3 regions of the Lysinibacillus sp. NPDC056185 genome follow, and region 2 is predicted to be linked to each of the others. Evidence: riboswitches for the same ligand, from Rfam matches in the RefSeq annotation. Region 2 holds a riboswitch; each other region holds the start of a gene.
What was found. A riboswitch is a leader RNA that binds a small molecule or an ion and turns the genes downstream of it on or off. The one in region 2 is predicted to bind cobalamin.
Positions count from the first base shown of each region.

Region 1: it holds a riboswitch for cobalamin, as region 2 does, so the genes downstream of both, ACMZ42_RS07375 (ABC transporter substrate-binding protein) here and ACMZ42_RS25455 (FecCD family ABC transporter permease) in region 2, are expected to answer to the same signal.
Region 3: it holds a riboswitch for cobalamin, as region 2 does, so the genes downstream of both, metE (5-methyltetrahydropteroyltriglutamate--homocysteine S-methyltransferase) here and ACMZ42_RS25455 (FecCD family ABC transporter permease) in region 2, are expected to answer to the same signal.

Region 1 is NZ_JBLLLQ010000005.1:145,805-149,088, reverse strand. Features, by position in the region: gene ACMZ42_RS07380 (FecCD family ABC transporter permease) at 1-925, opposite strand, end outside; gene ACMZ42_RS07375 (ABC transporter substrate-binding protein) at 922-1,887, opposite strand; cobalamin riboswitch at 2,194-2,377, opposite strand; gene ACMZ42_RS07370 (acyl-CoA dehydrogenase family protein) at 2,454-3,284, opposite strand, start outside.
Region 2 is NZ_JBLLLQ010000049.1:8,909-12,192, forward strand. Features, by position in the region: gene ACMZ42_RS25450 (ABC transporter ATP-binding protein) at 1-137, opposite strand, end outside; gene ACMZ42_RS25455 (FecCD family ABC transporter permease) at 138-1,196, opposite strand; cobalamin riboswitch at 1,309-1,494, opposite strand; partial or broken gene ACMZ42_RS25460 (topoisomerase C-terminal repeat-containing protein) at 1,782-2,148, opposite strand; gene topB (DNA topoisomerase III) at 2,165-3,284, opposite strand, start outside.
Region 3 is NZ_JBLLLQ010000001.1:63,132-66,415, forward strand. Features, by position in the region: gene metE (5-methyltetrahydropteroyltriglutamate--homocysteine S-methyltransferase) at 1-1,182, opposite strand, end outside; cobalamin riboswitch at 1,365-1,544, opposite strand; gene ACMZ42_RS00325 (TetR/AcrR family transcriptional regulator) at 1,751-2,326, shown strand; gene ACMZ42_RS00330 (DUF5367 domain-containing protein) at 2,339-2,737, shown strand; gene ACMZ42_RS00335 (VOC family protein) at 2,797-3,159, shown strand.

The DNA.
Region 1 (3,284 bases), on a different contig from region 2:
TAACACCAATCGGTAGCTCTCTTGGCATAATAATTGTTCGTGCTATTAAATCACAAATAATCAGCAAAGTTGCCCCATTTAAAAATGATAATGGCAATAAATGACGGTGATCAGAACCCCAAACCATTCTCGTCATATGAGGAACAACTAAACCAACAAAGCCAATCGTTCCAGAAACAGCTACCGCAGCTCCCGTCAACATGGATCCACCCACTAAAATAATATATTTACTGCGCTTAACATTGACACCTAAATGCTGCGCGCGTTCTTCACCATATAACAGAACATTTAACTCGCGTCTTTGTGTCCAAAGCATAATTGAGCCAATTATGACAAACGGAATAATCATCTGAACATATGGCCAACCACGCATCGATACTGAGCCTAGCAACCATCCGATTACTTGGCGTAGCTCTTCACCAGACAATGCAATCATTAATGAAATCAAAGAACCTAAAAATGAACTAAATATAACCCCTGTTAATATAAGAGTTTCCATTTTTAGCGAGCGGTCTACTATTCTAGCAAAGCCCATAACAGCTACCATCGTTAATATGGCACCTATCATACTAAAGGTCGGCAATGTAAAATGGCCTACTACAGGTATTGATATACTAAAAAAAATTGTCATAACTGCGCCAACTGATGCACCAGAGGAAACACCTAATGTATAAGGATCAGCCAAAGGATTTTTTAATAAGCCCTGAAAAGCTGCCCCTGCAATTGCAAGTGACGCCCCTACAAGCCCTGCCAGCAGGACTCGGGGTAATCGAATTTTCCATAAAATATTGGCGGCTGTTTCATCAGCCGCCTTATTCCACAACACTTCTAGTGGAATATGAACTGAGCCTATCGCCACACCACACCAGATGCTAATGGTTAGAAGCGTAATTGCTGTTACATAGGCTACAATTGTTTTACTCATTTAAACGCCTCAGGGTAGACAGCTTTTGCTAGTTCCTCAAGACCATCTGCTAATCGAGGACCTTGACGACTTATCATATTTTCATCTACTTGTACTATGGCTTTATTTTTTACGGCAGAGATTGTCTCAAAGCCTGCACGTTGTGGAATTTTCGTTAAAATTTCAGGTACATAATTATATGCCACAACAATGACATCTGGATTTTTCGCGATAATTTTTTCAGCATCGATTTGATACCAGTCATTTACATCTGCTGCCACATTTTCAGCCTGAATCATTCCTAGCATTTCATTCATAAATGTACCTTTACCGGCTGTATAAATCTGTGGCTCATCAGACGATTCTACAAAGACTTTCTTCGGCTCAACACCGTCAAGTTTTGTTTCAACTTCTTTAACTTTTGCCTTCATATTTGCAACAATTTTTTTAGCTTCTTCTAGTTTTCCTGTTGCACGACCAAGCTGTTCAATCGTTGTGTAAGTTTCATTAAAGTTTTTTGCATCCGCTACAACAAATACTTTCACACCTGCCGCCTCAAGCTGTTCAATGGCTCCTTTTGAATAACTCATACCTGACGCATGCGTAAAAACGATATCTGGCGATAAAGCAATAATTTTTTCAATATTATAATCCATACCGCCAACCTTTTCTTTTTTAGTAACCTCTGGTGGATAATCGTCATTATCAGTCACGCCAACTATTTCATTATTTAAGCCAAGGCCAAATAATATTTCTGTGTTACTCGGAATGAGTGAGACAATTTTTTCAGGAGGTGCCTCTAGCGTAATATCCTTGCCAGTAGCATCCTTTATCGTCATTGGGAATGTTGCTTGATCTACTTTTGCAGTCTCTTGTTGCTCAGAAGATGACGGCTTTTCATTTGTCGCCTCTTTTGTATTACATGCAGCAAGTAAGCCCATAGCTAAAAATGCTGATAACCCTATTTTCCAAATTTTCTTCATGTGAATCCTCCTTAGTCTATTTGTGCTTATAGTTTTTATTGTTTTTCTGATTGATCGATACATTTTAGTTTTTGATCGCCTAACATTGTGGGGTTATCGTCAACATCGCGAACTTCCAGCCAACATTTTGAATTTATCACCCAACTTTTTGAGTTTATCGCCTAACATTGTGAATTTATCGCCCATGTTTTCAAATTTATCGACATTCATCTTCCAAAACAAATACCCCTCATCATAAAATAATGAGGGGGTCAAATTTGCACAAAAATACATATACAAAATCCACCATCCTATCCTCGTAGGCTACAACGTGTTTTCTATAAAGGCAGGTCTCCTGGCTCGTGCTCCATACGCTTTTTCAAGCCTTCCCGAAATTTTCAGTGGCGTAGATTGAAAAAACTCACACATACAGTGGCGGGACCGCATCGGAATTACACCGATTTCCCTTTTCACTTTACTTAAGTAAAGAACCTTTATAATATTCAGTTGATTGTATTATACATGAAAATGAAAGAAGTCGCCTCCATTCGAGACGACTTCTAAACAAATCAATATACTAAAAGAAGTTAAACGATATCTGAAAAATACTGTACCGTTTTCATTGGTGCACCCATTTCTCGCAATGCCCATGTGTGCTCTAAATAAATATCTGCTAGCTTCTCATATTTGACGCCGAATCTTTGTGCCCACTCGACTGCTACCACACTTTCATATAAATGCGCCATTTTCTCTGCGACCTTTTTTGCTTCAAACGTTTTTGTTGCATCATCTAAACGGCTAAATGTTTGCAAAGTTGATTCTAGTTTTGCTAATTGATCCACGACAATTTCAACTAATGGACTGGCAACTAGTTTTTCTAGACGTTCTTCCATGACACGAACAAACATTTCGTGCGCATGAAACTTATCAACTAAACGAATAAGCTCTAATGCTAAAATATTCGCAGTCCCTTCCCACACAGTAAGTACCTGTGCATCTCTTAATAACCGAGGTGTAACAAAATCTTCAATATAGCCGTTTCCGCCATGTAATTCAATGGCTTCACTAGCATAATGTACAGCTTGCTCTGCAGTTTCTTTTTTCATGATAGCAATATACAAGCGGTTTAAAATAATGTCTTCTTTATTCCCCTGCCCACTAGTTACTTTGTCGTACAGCTGAATAAGATCAAAAACCGTGGCAACTTCTACATGAAGCTTGGCAGCGAATTTCCCTAGTGTATCCTGAATCATAGGATATTGCGTTAAAGGTTTACCAAAGGCATGACGATTTGTCACATAATGCTTCGCCTCTAAATATCCGCGGCGCATAATGCCGATAGAAGCAACCGCATTGCAAATTCTTGATAAATTAAGCGCCTCGAGCATATAATAAATTCCTTTATTCGGATCACCAAC
Region 2 (3,284 bases):
TTTAATAGGGTCGATTTCCCACTGCCATTAGGACCAATTATGCCCACAAACTCGCGTTCTTGAATATGTACAGAAACATTGTTTAATATTTTCACCTGCTGCACGGCAAAAGTAAGGTTTTTTGCAACGTATACCATCTAATTTTCCTCCCCGAAAGAATACATTTGCTTACGCAACATCCATATAAAAAATGGGCATCCGCATAAAGCAGTAATAATTCCAATCGGCATTTCCTCAGGTGCAATCACAATACGCGCAGCTGCATCAGCCCATATTAAAAATATCGCACCAATTAATGCACTGACTGGCAGTACAAACTTATAATTTGAGCCGACAATCATGCGTACGATATGTGGAATAATCAGGCCTATAAAGCCAATTGCACCACTTACAGCAACTAGGACACCTGTTAATAGGGAAATTAATAAAATTAGTAGCAATCGAAATTTCTCTAAATTAACCCCCAGCGTAACAGCAGATTCTTCGCCTAGTAAAAGTAAATTCAAATGACGTGCATGAAGACGTAAAATTACGTAGACGACCGTCAAAACAACGAACGGAATCATTAAATTCACCCATTTCGCTCCAGCCAGACTTCCCATCATCCAATACATCACTGCCTTTATGCCGCCCTCTTCTTTCGCCATCATCAGCATAAAATTCGTCATTGCTGACAAAACTAGTGACACGGCAATTCCGGCTAATAATAATCGAATAACTGAAATTCGCCCCTCAACTCGTGCTAAGAAAAACACGATTAGTACTGCAATCGTCGCACCTATAAAAGCCGCAAGTGATAGCGCATACATACCTAAAAATGAAAAAGCGCCAAGTAAAATAACAGACGTCGCCCCGACAGATGCACCGGAAGATACACCTAAAATATAGGGGTCTGCGATTGAGTTGCGAACTAAAGCTTGAATAGCAGCTCCCGAAATTGCAAGACCCGCTCCGACTATTATGGCAAGTACTACGCGGGGAGTACGAATTTGCCAGATGATGATTTCCTGCGAACGACTCCAATCTTCTGTAATGCCAAGTGGATTGAACGGGATATGCGACAAAATAATACGCCATACAATACTAGGTGTAATAGACACAGATCCTACCATTATCGCTAACGTCAAAGATATTAGAACGATACCAGTCAACACTAATAAGAGTAGGTTGATTTTTCTTGTTGTTGGATTTTTCAAAACGCTCTCCTCTCTTAGGGCATAAAAAAATCCCCTTGTCTACAAGAGGATGTCATAGTTAAATAAAGGGCGTCTCTTCCCAGTCACTACAACCATCCTCGTGGTTCTATGTAAGTTTGTTACTTTTATTGGCAGGTCTCCTGGCTTAGGTTCATCATCTATACGCCTTCCCATAGCTCGCTACAGTGACATATTGTATAGACTCTCCATTACAGTTGCGGGACAGCATCGGATTTGCACCGATTTCCCTTTTAAGCAAACGAACAATGTCATTCGCACCAACAAAAATTATTAAGTTATAAGAGGAACAATATCAGAATATTTTCCAGATAGCAATTACATTATATATTACATTAAAGTAAAAATAGTAATAAACGAGAGATTAATAGCTAGAAAATAGAACTGTTAAACATTAATTACTATTGGAAAAATAAAATAAATTTAGACAATAAAAATGGAAATTATAAAAATACAAAGGATTTTCTTTTCTACTTGGAAGTCATTAGGTTGAGATAACCTTCATTTCATAAAATAATTGTTTAGGGTAGTGAGAATTAATTCAACAAGATTCATAAATGCTTAATTTTAATCCTTTTTTTCAAATTCCATCTTCCAACTAAAATATTCGTTGTCAGTATTTTTTTCATATTTTAATTGAGCATCGAATTTAGAACCTTTTCTACTCGTTAAGCCTTTTACCAATACCGTTCCATCGGCTAGCAATTTCTTCACCATTGTTTTGGTAGGCTTCTTCTTCATCGTGGCTAAAAATTGATCGTTTTTCCAGATGACAAATTTACAGCCATTTTTCCAGTTACTGCAGCCGAAGCCTTTTTGTCCTTCGATCACGCTAGGGCATTTCCCCACTGCTTCGATTCTTCTTTGCTCGTGTTACTTTGCTGAGTGTCACATCTTCACTATTTTTAATCGTCTGAACGGCATTGACAGTAAAAAAATCTCATCCGCAATTACTTTTCATTAAACTCAAATTCAATTTTTCCTTCTGCCAAACGGAGTGACGCATTAAATTGTTTACCATTCTTTGACTTAAACCCTTTAACCACAGCTGTTTTACCAATCTTACATAAATCATTAATGTTCTTTTCAGTTAGTTTTTTTCCTAGTAACCTTTCTGGGAACGTTTGCTTACAACCATTTTTATAATTCGAACAACCGTAAAAACTTTTACGCAAACCTATTTTTCCTACTTTGCATGTCGGACATGGCACAATATCTTTCACAGCAGCTGGTTTAAACTGCTCAGCTTCAATTGAAAGTGACTCTAATTGTTTAGGTACCTCCGCTATTAATTGAGTAATAAACTTGCCTATGCTTTCAATAAAATGTTTTGCAGAGCCATCTCCACGACCAATTTTATTTAAGTAAATTTCCCATTTTGCAGTCATAGATGGACTTGAAAGTAATGTCCCTTCGATAGCCCGACATAAAAGCTCCCCTTTCGGCAAAACGCTCACTATGTTTTTTCGTACTTCAATAAATCCATGCTTTTTAATGGTCTCTATAATGCCACTTCGAGTTGCTTCTGTACCAATACCTTCAATCGATTTCAGCACCTCGATTTCTTCTTCATCCTCAACTGATTTACCACATGTTTTCATCATCGTAATGAGTTGCCCTTCTGTATAAGGCTTAGGAGGCGTAGTTGTGCCTTCTAGAATAGAAACCTTACTTTGTACCATTTCATCTTGGAAAACAACAGGTAACGATTCCTCACGCTCTTGCATCCCTTTTTCACTTGAAAACAATTCTTTCCAACCTTTTACAAGTTCTGTTTTCCCTACCGTTTTAAACTCTAAATTTTTGACATTCGTTATAATCGTTTTTTCATCGTATTCATAATCTTGGTGAAACATGGCGAGTGTCGTATTGACTATTTCGAAATAAATATTTCTTTCATCAGCATTCATTGATTGTAACGCTTTTTCTGTTGGCACTTTTTTCGTTGGAATAATAGCATAGTGCTCCCCAACGTTGGCACTGTCGACATAGCGTTTGTTATTCCCGCGATTAATCGCATTAAATGGCTTTCCAACGAGCTGCTGATATTTTGCCAATGATTCATTTAAA
Region 3 (3,284 bases), on a different contig from region 2:
ATTTTGACGAGCCGGGTGATTTTTCAACGCTTCAATCGCCCTCATACTTTCAGATGTTTTTTGATTTGAGGGGCTTCCTGTGCCTTGTAAGTATTTTGTTATTTCATTGATCTCAACTAATTTTTCATCTGCAAAAGAAAGGGCATTTTTTAGAACTGGATCGAGCTTTGTTTCGAGAGTAGTTGTAATTGGAACATGCTGTAAGTTACACGAAGATTGAATCCATATTTCTTTAGCACCACTTAGCTGTTCAATAGCTTTAATAGTTGAGCTAGCCTCTGCTAGATTGGAGCGCCAAATATCTCGTCCATTTATAATACCGGCCGCTAATACTTTATCTTGTGGGAAGCCAAATTGACGTAATGCCTCCATATTTTCGCCATAGCCATGCACAAAGTCTAACCCAATTCCTTGAACCGGAAGTGTCACAATTGACTCGTATGCCGATAATGACTCAAAATATGTTTGTAGCATAATGTTAACCTCGGGTACTGATGCAACTAATTGTCTATAAATTTCTTGAACAAGTTTAACCTCCGCTTCATCTAGTGTTGTGGCAAGAGCAGGCTCCTCTAATTGAATCCACTCTACACCAGCATCCACTAACTCCTTTAAGACCTGCGTATAAAGTGGTAGTAATGCTAAAATAAATGTAATCTGCGATAGTTTGTCATAGCCTTTTGTTAATTTACAAAATGTATATGGGCCAATCAATGTAGGTTTTGCTGTAATACCAAACGCTTCCTTAGCCTCTAAAAAGTCTGCCAATATTTTATTTTCTGTTAATTGTAAAGGTTGTCCCTCATATTCTGGCACAATATAATGATAGTTTGTATTAAACCATTTTGTCATTTCACTAGCCACGGCTTTTTTACTACCACGAGCTACCCCATAGTAAGTTTGTAAATCAACTTTGTCTCCCTGCCAATCAAAGCGCTTTGGAACTAAGCCAAACATCATTGCCGTATCCAACATTCTGTCATAGAGTGTGAAATCTCCGACAGTTATCATGTCTATGCCGAGACGAATCTGCTTGTTTATTCGAGCTAGGCGAATATCCTTTAAATGCTGTAAAAACTCATCCTCTGAAAGCTCCTTTTTCCAAAATGCCTCTAAAGCCTTTTTCCATTCACGATCTTCTCCGATATACGGATAACCAACTGTAGTACTTGTATACGTCATGTTTATCTCTCCTATCAATCAAAATAAAAAAAAGCCACCCTCCTTTTTTGGAAAATGGCTGTCATTGCATATCAAAATTAGCTATCAAGAAACAATACGAAATTCTTTCAAAATATCGCATGATTTATTGTCGCACAGGGCCGATATGGTCACATCTCACCACCTATTTCCACGTAGGTATTTGGTGTGTACTAGATATTGGCAGGTCTCCTGGCTTCTCATCAACACGCCTCACAGCCTTCCCAGTTTCCCAGTGGCAATTGTGATTTGCTCCGATTTACAGTTGCGGGACAGCGTCGGATTTACACCGACTTCCCTTTTAAGCCAAACTTTCATTCGGCACCAACTCTTACACAATATTTAATTATGTTTTACTATAACATATATTTTTCTGAAAAGTAGATTTATTTTCAGATTTGTTTGATTCTTCATACTGCTATTATTCCGAACATATGGAATCATCGAAGACTAGCAGCCCCGCTACCAAAACAAACTTGTAAATAGTGGGATATTCTGTTATTTTATAGTTAGTTATCCAACTAACTAATAACAAAGGAGGTGTAAACAAATGGCAAAACCTACTGGTATTGAAAAGTCAGATTTATTAATGGCTGCCAAGCAAAGTTTAGTAGAAAAAGGGATTGAGAAATTCACCTTAAAGGCTGTTGCTGAGCAAGCTGGGGTGACACAAGGAACTATTTATTATCATTTCAAATCAAAAGAGCAAATCATTCTAGAAATTGTCCAAGACATCTGTGAAAATTCCTGGAATGAGATTCTGATGACTGATCGAGAAATGATTCAATCTGCACTTTTCTCTGCAAAAAGTCGATATGAAAATGATGCGTTTTATCATAAATTATTTTTCACCTTAATCGTTTTCGGCTTTACGAACCCAACTATTAGACAGCAAATTGGACAAATTTTAGCGGCTGAAAATGAACATTTATGTAACATTTTAAATAAATTATGGGATACATCACCAATTGATGGCGTGTCGATGGAAACTTGGAGCATTTTTTTCAACGCCCTTATTGATGGCTTAGCTTTACAAGTGATGATGAGGGACGATTTCGATGTAGATGTCTTCTATCAGCAATTAGAAAAAATCCTTCAGACATTGCATCGTCTAGAAAATAATTAGAGGAGGAAAACTATGCGATTCTTTTTATGCTGGGGTTTTGGGATTTGGCTTGTAGCAAGTGCCGTATTTCGATTTGTAGGGCACTACTTTTTTACCCTTGAAGAACCTTTCCTCATGATAGCTACTTACATTTTAGCTATTCCAATCGTTTGGATAGCGACAATACCTATTTATTCTTTGAAAAAGACAAAAGGTACAGAACGGTTACTGGCTGCTATTTGTATCGTATTACCTGGAATGCTCATCGATGCAGTCGTATTGTTAGTTTTCGACAATATTTTCCCGAATTTATCGGCTGACTTAGATCGATATTTCGCCTCATGGCTATTATGGGCTTACTCCCTAATTCTCATTACTGGTTTTACAAATGCTTCATTCGTGAAAAAGAATACTATTCATTCATCAAATTAAAGGATTTTACATTATTATCCTAGAAGTAAGTAATGATTAGAATTAAAGGAGGAGAAAAAATGATTATAGGCTTACATCACGTTCAAATAACAATACCAAAAGGTGAAGAAGAAAAAGGAAGACATTTTTACTGTCAAGTATTAGGACTAAAAGAAATTGAAAAGCCTGATTCGCTGAAAGGACGAGGTGGATTTTGGTTACAGGTCGGCAATAGAGCGGTACATGTAGGTACAGAGGATGGCTTTGATAGATTAACGACGAAGGCTCATATTGCCTATCAAGTTGAAAATATCGAACATTGGAAGAAGGTACTAGCCGAACATCATATAGAAATTTTCGATTCAGTTCCTATTCCTCATTTTGAACGCTTTGAATTTAGAGATCCATTCGGTAATAGAGTTGAGATGATTCAAGAAATCTAAAAGAAAACAGTTGAATAGAAGTTATTTTCTATTCAACTGGCATGTCTTCCAACTTTTTAATTTTGCCGGGGTACTTTTACATTTTATCGCCCAACTTTTGAATTTTATCGACTAACTTTCACGTT